Regions from separate parts of the Priestia sp. LL-8 genome, predicted to be linked through region 2. Evidence: riboswitches for the same ligand, from Rfam matches in the RefSeq annotation. Region 2 holds a riboswitch; the other holds the start of a gene.
What was found. Region 2 has a riboswitch for S-adenosylmethionine ahead of metK (methionine adenosyltransferase). Riboswitches for the same ligand answer to the same signal wherever they lie in the genome.
Positions count from the first base shown of each region.

Region 1: linked by a shared signal. The riboswitch ahead of U9R83_RS19755 (hypothetical protein) and the one ahead of metK (methionine adenosyltransferase) in region 2 are both predicted to bind S-adenosylmethionine.

Region 1 covers NZ_JAZAQH010000001.1:3,767,190-3,770,349, forward strand. Annotated here, with positions in the region: gene alaP (alanine permease AlaP) at 1-509, opposite strand, end outside; gene U9R83_RS19750 (DUF1540 domain-containing protein) at 825-983, opposite strand; gene U9R83_RS19755 (hypothetical protein) at 1,084-1,422, opposite strand; SAM riboswitch class I at 1,492-1,593, opposite strand; gene U9R83_RS19760 (hypothetical protein) at 1,715-2,011, shown strand; gene U9R83_RS19765 (GNAT family N-acetyltransferase) at 2,024-2,470, opposite strand; gene U9R83_RS19770 (hypothetical protein) at 2,551-2,991, opposite strand; gene U9R83_RS19775 (glycosyltransferase family 2 protein) at 3,099-3,160, opposite strand, start outside.
Region 2 covers NZ_JAZAQH010000001.1:4,650,532-4,653,691, forward strand. Annotated here, with positions in the region: gene U9R83_RS24240 (glycosyltransferase family 4 protein) at 1-312, shown strand, start outside; gene metK (methionine adenosyltransferase) at 347-1,549, opposite strand; SAM riboswitch class I at 1,682-1,799, opposite strand; gene pckA (phosphoenolpyruvate carboxykinase (ATP)) at 2,174-3,160, shown strand, end outside.

The DNA.
Region 1 (3,160 bases), 880 kb from region 2:
CCAACTGCAATCATTAACACAATCGCTAAAATTTTAATAAGTGCAAACCAAAATTCCAGTTCACCATATGCCTTAACAGCTAAGAAGTTAACCGTTGTCATGATGACAAGCGCCGATAACGCCCAAATCCAGTTTGGTACATCCGGATACCAATACCCCATATAAATACCAACGGCTGTAATTTCAGCCATACATGTTACAACCCATAAAAACCAGTAGTTCCAACCTGTTAAATAACCAGCAAGCGGCCCTAAATAGTCGCGTGCGTACTTGCTGAATGAACCTGCAACAGGTTTTTGAATCGCCATTTCTCCAAGTGCTCTCATAATAAAAAACATAATCATTCCGCTAAATCCGTACGCCAATAATATTCCTGGTCCTGCTAATTTAATAGCAGATGCAGATCCAAGAAACAGCCCTACCCCTATGGCTGCTCCTAAGGACATCAGCGTCACATGTCTTTCTTCTAACCCGCGTTTCAATTCTTTCCCCTGAGTTTTCCCCTGCATAAACGTCTCCCCTTTTTCCAATCTGTCAAAACGAGATGAATACAGCCTTTTGTTAGCGCTTTCATATAAGTTTGTGCTAAAAGTCAGCTAGGCTATATATTTGTATTCTATCACCTTTCTCTCACTTTTCTTTTGTCGAAAAACGAAAAAATTATCTTATCATTTTGTTTAAACGCACAATTAGATGCAGACACTGCATTTTTACTATGTATTTATTATTGCACCTAAGTAATAGTATTTTTAAGAAATAGAAAAACGCCGACTCAACTCCGTCAGCGCATCGTTCATTTTATGCTTTTTTATAAAAACTAGCATTTATCTCGCGGGTTCAAAAGTTTTACAGCCAGGTTCTTCCGTTTCAGAAACATGGTGACTACTTTCAGGACTCACAACGTAAATGGACTCTGCACTGCATTTATTTCCGGACTTCCAATACATACACTCATTCACTTCACATAATACACCTTGTGCCACTGTTATCCCTCCTTTGCTTTTCTTATCTATTCACTACCCGAAATATAACGATTCTAACATTTTCATGCAAAAAAACCGCTTGTTTATCAAGCGGATCTTTTTATTGCGTGTGTTCAACATACTGTTTTTTAGCTAAATATAACTCACGGCTCAGCGTGATCCGCCGTTCTCTTAATTTCCTTAATTTAGCCTGAAATTGTTCGTTAGTTGGCTCTTCTTGAATCAAGCGATACGTAAAAGAAATATCTTCATTTAACTGTTTAAAATCTTCCCATATCTCTTGAACGAGGGCGGATTGTTTTTCTTCAAATGAACGACTTTGCTGCGTTTTTAGCGCGGCTAAGATTTCCTGCTGCCACGTTTCGTCTTTTATTTCTTTTGCTAATAAGTATAGATCTAAATAATCGTCAATGCATAAAGCCGTTTGTTTATTATTCAATGTCATCACCTTTTCTATACGAAATGTTTCTTCCTAAGAAGAGGGTTTCATCATAGAAAAAGATTCCTCTTCTTATCTGTCAGAGCTAGGCTATGCTGGAATTAGCACCATTCAATAATTGTGGTTGCTGAGGCTTCAAAGGGCCAGTCCCTCCACCTCTCTAGATAAGAATATTTCGCTTTTAAATTATTTCTGACTATTCTAATATGTTTTATAGGTTACGTCAATAGCTTTTCAATAAAAAGAAAAAAGAAGTAAAATATGGTATGATTTTATAAAGGATGGTGAGCACATGAAACGATATATGTTATCTGCTTTTTTGGGAAGCTTGCTGCTGCTTCTTAGCATTGCCTTTTCATCTACTTTCCACGTTGCAATTGTCAAAACAACCGGAAGCATTGGAGGGATTATTTTAGCAGCGGCGGCTCTGATTATGAACGCGCTTGAAGATCCCCCCTCCTCAGACAATACAGGTGGAGGAGCCGTTGAAGTACTAGATAAAGGCGCTGTTTGGGCTACTTATTTACTTTTACTTTCATTACCGAACCTCATCGCATGTATAACATCTTATGTTTTATGGACTCGCTGACATTCACTAACGTTACGGACGTTTTACCACCTGCAGGCTCATTGATATTTGTTTATCTACAAATCCAAGTTCACGATACACATGCTGTGCAAAATTCCCAGCATGAACGCTGAGTCTGATTTCAGGATATGCTTTGATAGACAATTCATTGATTGCTTTTTGCATTAACGGCTTGGCTAGACCTTGCCCGCGGTATTCCGGTACAACATATAATTCGTAGATAAAGCCAATTTCTTCTTTTGAAAAGAAGTCGGCGGATGGGCCGATAAGAACCCAGCCTGCGAGTTTATTTTCTTGTCTCGAAACTAAATAATAACAGCCTTTTTCAAGGGCATTACCAACTAATTCATTTACGCGTTCAGCTGACGGATGAAACTGCTTCATTGTTCCTTCAAACAGCGCATCAGCAGATTTCGTCCGAATTTCCTGTATTTCTTCTTCAGTAGCTTTTGCAATCATCACGATCTCTCCTTTTGTGTTCGTTTTCCACATGCGAGGATAAATTCCTGCAAAAAAAGTCTTCGCCTAAGCGAAGACTTTTATTTAAATTCAAAATGTTCTTGATGATTGCCTTGTTCGTCCGTCCAGTTAATCATAATGTCTAAACCTGCCGCTTTTCCAGGAACAGCAAAATTCGCATAGCGAAAACGTTGACCGCTTTTGCTTAAGTTAGACCTTTCAATAGGAGAAAACAAGCTGTATTTCGCCTTATTTTTTCCTTCGTGCCGAAAAGCTTGGACCTGCACGCGCTCTACATCTTTTCCAATGTTTGCAACGGTTAATCCATATGTATGATAGACGTTATTTTTCCACTTTAGCTGATTATCTCCCGTCATGCTCGCTTTTGTCAGTTCAACCGACCATTGTTCAGATGATTTCTTCATTGGAAGCTTCTCAATCGAAAGAGCGCTGACATGAATGTTTGCAAAAGCAAGCCAAACAAAACAAAAAGTGCTGACTGTATAAAATAGTCTTTTCATAGATTTTAATCTCCTTAGAAATTTTAGTAGTAGCATCTCCTATTCACTTAAAAATTATGATAAACGCTTTAACAAAAAAAGCCTCTCCATTTAGGAGAAGCTTCTTGTTAATGCATAAGCAAATCTTTTTGTTTGTCTAATGAGTGTTTTGTATATAAATCTCTTTCAA
Region 2 (3,160 bases):
GAAACAGAAACCTTCGGAAATGTTGTACTGGAGTCTCTTGCTTCTGGAACTCCTGTAGTGGCAGCAAATGCAGGAGGCGTTAAACAGATGGTTCAGCACGGGCGAAACGGCTACCTTTGCAAACCTCACTCCTTAGAAGAATTCAGTTCGGCTATTACAGATTTACTCGATGATTTGCATCAGCGGCTTCACTTTGGCCATGCAGCGAGACAATATGCTCTTACTCAATCATGGGACGCCATTTTTCAGCATTTGCTTTCAGAATATGAAGGTGTCGTAGAAAAATCTGCTGCAGGTATTCAGTGGGCATAAAAAAAAATCTCCGTTTTCACGGAGATTTTTTTTATTATTTAGCTAAAGCTTGAGTTTTTAATGCTTCCGCTTTGTCTGTGAACTCCCAAGGAAGCTCTACATCCGTACGACCAAAGTGGCCGTAAGCTGCTGTTTGCTTATAAATTGGGCGACGTAAATCAAGCATTTTAATGATGCCTGCTGGACGTAGGTCAAAGTTTTTGCGTACTACGTCTACTAGTACTTCTTCAGAAACTTTTCCTGTACCGAATGTATCAATTGAAATAGATACTGGCTGTGCAACACCAATTGCATATGCTAGTTGTACTTCACATTTATCAGCAAGATCAGCTGCTACAATGTTTTTCGCAACATAACGAGCTGCATAAGCTGCTGAACGGTCTACTTTTGTTGCGTCCTTACCAGAGAATGCACCGCCGCCGTGACGAGCATATCCGCCGTAAGTATCAACGATAATTTTACGACCAGTTAAACCAGCATCTCCTTGAGGACCGCCGATTACGAAACGTCCTGTTGGGTTAATGAAATACTTTGTATTTTCATCAATTAACTCGTTTGGAACAACTGGATTAATAACATATTCTTTTAAGTTACGCTGAATTTGCTCTAACGTTACTTCTGGGTGATGCTGAGTTGAAATAACAATTGTATCGATGCGAACAGGTTTGTTGTTTTCATCATATTCAACTGTTACTTGTGTTTTACCATCCGGGCGAAGGTAAGGAAGAATTTCTTCTTTACGTACTTCTGTTAGACGGCGAGCAAGTTTATGAGCTAATGAAATTGGAAGAGGCATTAATTCTTTTGTTTCGTTACATGCGTAACCAAACATTAACCCTTGGTCTCCAGCTCCGATTGCTTCGATTTCTTCATCTGACATTTGACCTTCACGTGCTTCTAACGCTTGGTCTACACCAGCAGCGATATCAGCTGACTGCTCGTCGATAGATGTTAATACTGCACAAGTTTCAGCATCAAATCCGTATTTTGCACGAGTATAGCCAATTCCTTTAATTGTTTCACGAACTGTTTTAGGAATATCCACGTAAGTAGAAGTTGTAATTTCACCACTTACTAAAACTAAACCAGTTGTTACGCTTGTTTCACAAGCAACACGAGCATTTGGATCCTTTGCTAGGATAGCATCAAGAATTGAGTCAGAAATTTGGTCACAAATTTTATCGGGATGTCCCTCTGTAACAGATTCTGACGTGAACAGACGACGTTGTGTTGACATCAGTTTTCCTCCTTATAAATACGATACATTGTGATACGGTACTCATTCCCTTATTTTCATTACACGTTAAAAAATATAAAAAAACCTTTCCTTGTATCGAGGAAAGGTATCAAATTCTACATAAGCCTTTCACTCTTATCGATCAAGGTTGTGCCCTTGCATCAGGTTAGCACCTTATCGTCTACACAAAAAAATGACGATGGTTGCTGGGTTTCATAGGGCCTGTCCCTCCACCAGCTCGGGATAAGAGAGTATCCGTTCAAGGACATATAATACATGAAAAAGCGCTTCACTGTCAACAACATTCAAATGGAAATCATCTCTTTATGTTTGAATCTGTTTTAATGTAACATACTCAAATTCTGAAATAGTATACCTTATTAAGAATCATCACTAAGTTTGGTTAATAAGACAGATCAAAATGAAGCTTTCACTTAAAATAGCCTCACTTTTTTCGCTTCTAGCACATATACATGTGTCTAAAATAGGTATAACGTACATTTTTTTATAATGCACAAACATTTTTAGTTAAATAGTATAGAATAATTAAATAAATGTGTTATACTAATTATAAATTTCAAACATTAATGAATAAATAATAGCTAAAAAAGGAAGGTAGTGCACATGAGTACTGTTGATATGTCTATCGAATTAAATGGTTTGCTTCAATTAAAAACAACAAAACATCAATTATCTGTTCCACAACTTGTTGAAAAAATTCTAGCTCGACGCGAAGGGACGCTGACTTCTACAGGTGCTGTGTCAGTCGAAACCGGAAAATATACAGGTCGCTCTCCTTTAGATAAATTTATTGTAAGCGATGCTGTATCTTCAAAAACGGTTGAATGGGGACCTGTCAATCAGCCAATTTCTGCTCAGCGATTCGATGCGCTATACAAAAAAGTCTTAACCCACTTAAAGAAGCAGGATGAACTTTTTGTTTTTAATGGATATGCTGGAGCTGATAAAAAGTATCAGTTACCAATTCAAGTAGTTAATGAATTTGCATGGCATAACCTATTCGCTCAGCAGTTATTCATTCGCCCTTCAGCCGAACCAAAAACAAATGATGATGTGAAGCCGTTTACAATTGTAGCAGCTCCAACGTTCAAAGCTGACCCTGAAACAGACGGGACGAATTCTGAAACCTTCATTATTCTTTCGTTAGAGCGACGTATTGTGCTAATTGGAGGAACTGAATACGCTGGTGAAATGAAAAAATCTATTTTCTCAGTGATGAACTTCTTGCTTCCTCAAAACAATATTCTATCTATGCACTGTTCTGCTAACGTAGGAGAAGAAGGTGACGTTGCATTATTCTTTGGTTTATCTGGAACGGGTAAAACAACGCTTTCTGCTGATGCAAACCGTCGTTTAATCGGAGATGACGAGCACGGTTGGTCAAGCTCTGGTGTATTTAATATTGAAGGAGGATGCTACGCGAAGTGCATTCAACTTTCCGAAGAAAAAGAACCGCAAATTTTCAATGCAATTCGCTTCGGCGCCGTACTAGAAAATGTAGTGTTAAATCAAAATACGAAAGTAGCAGATTACAATGATAATAGTTTAACAGAGAATACTCGTGCCGCTTATTCAATTGACTCTATTGAT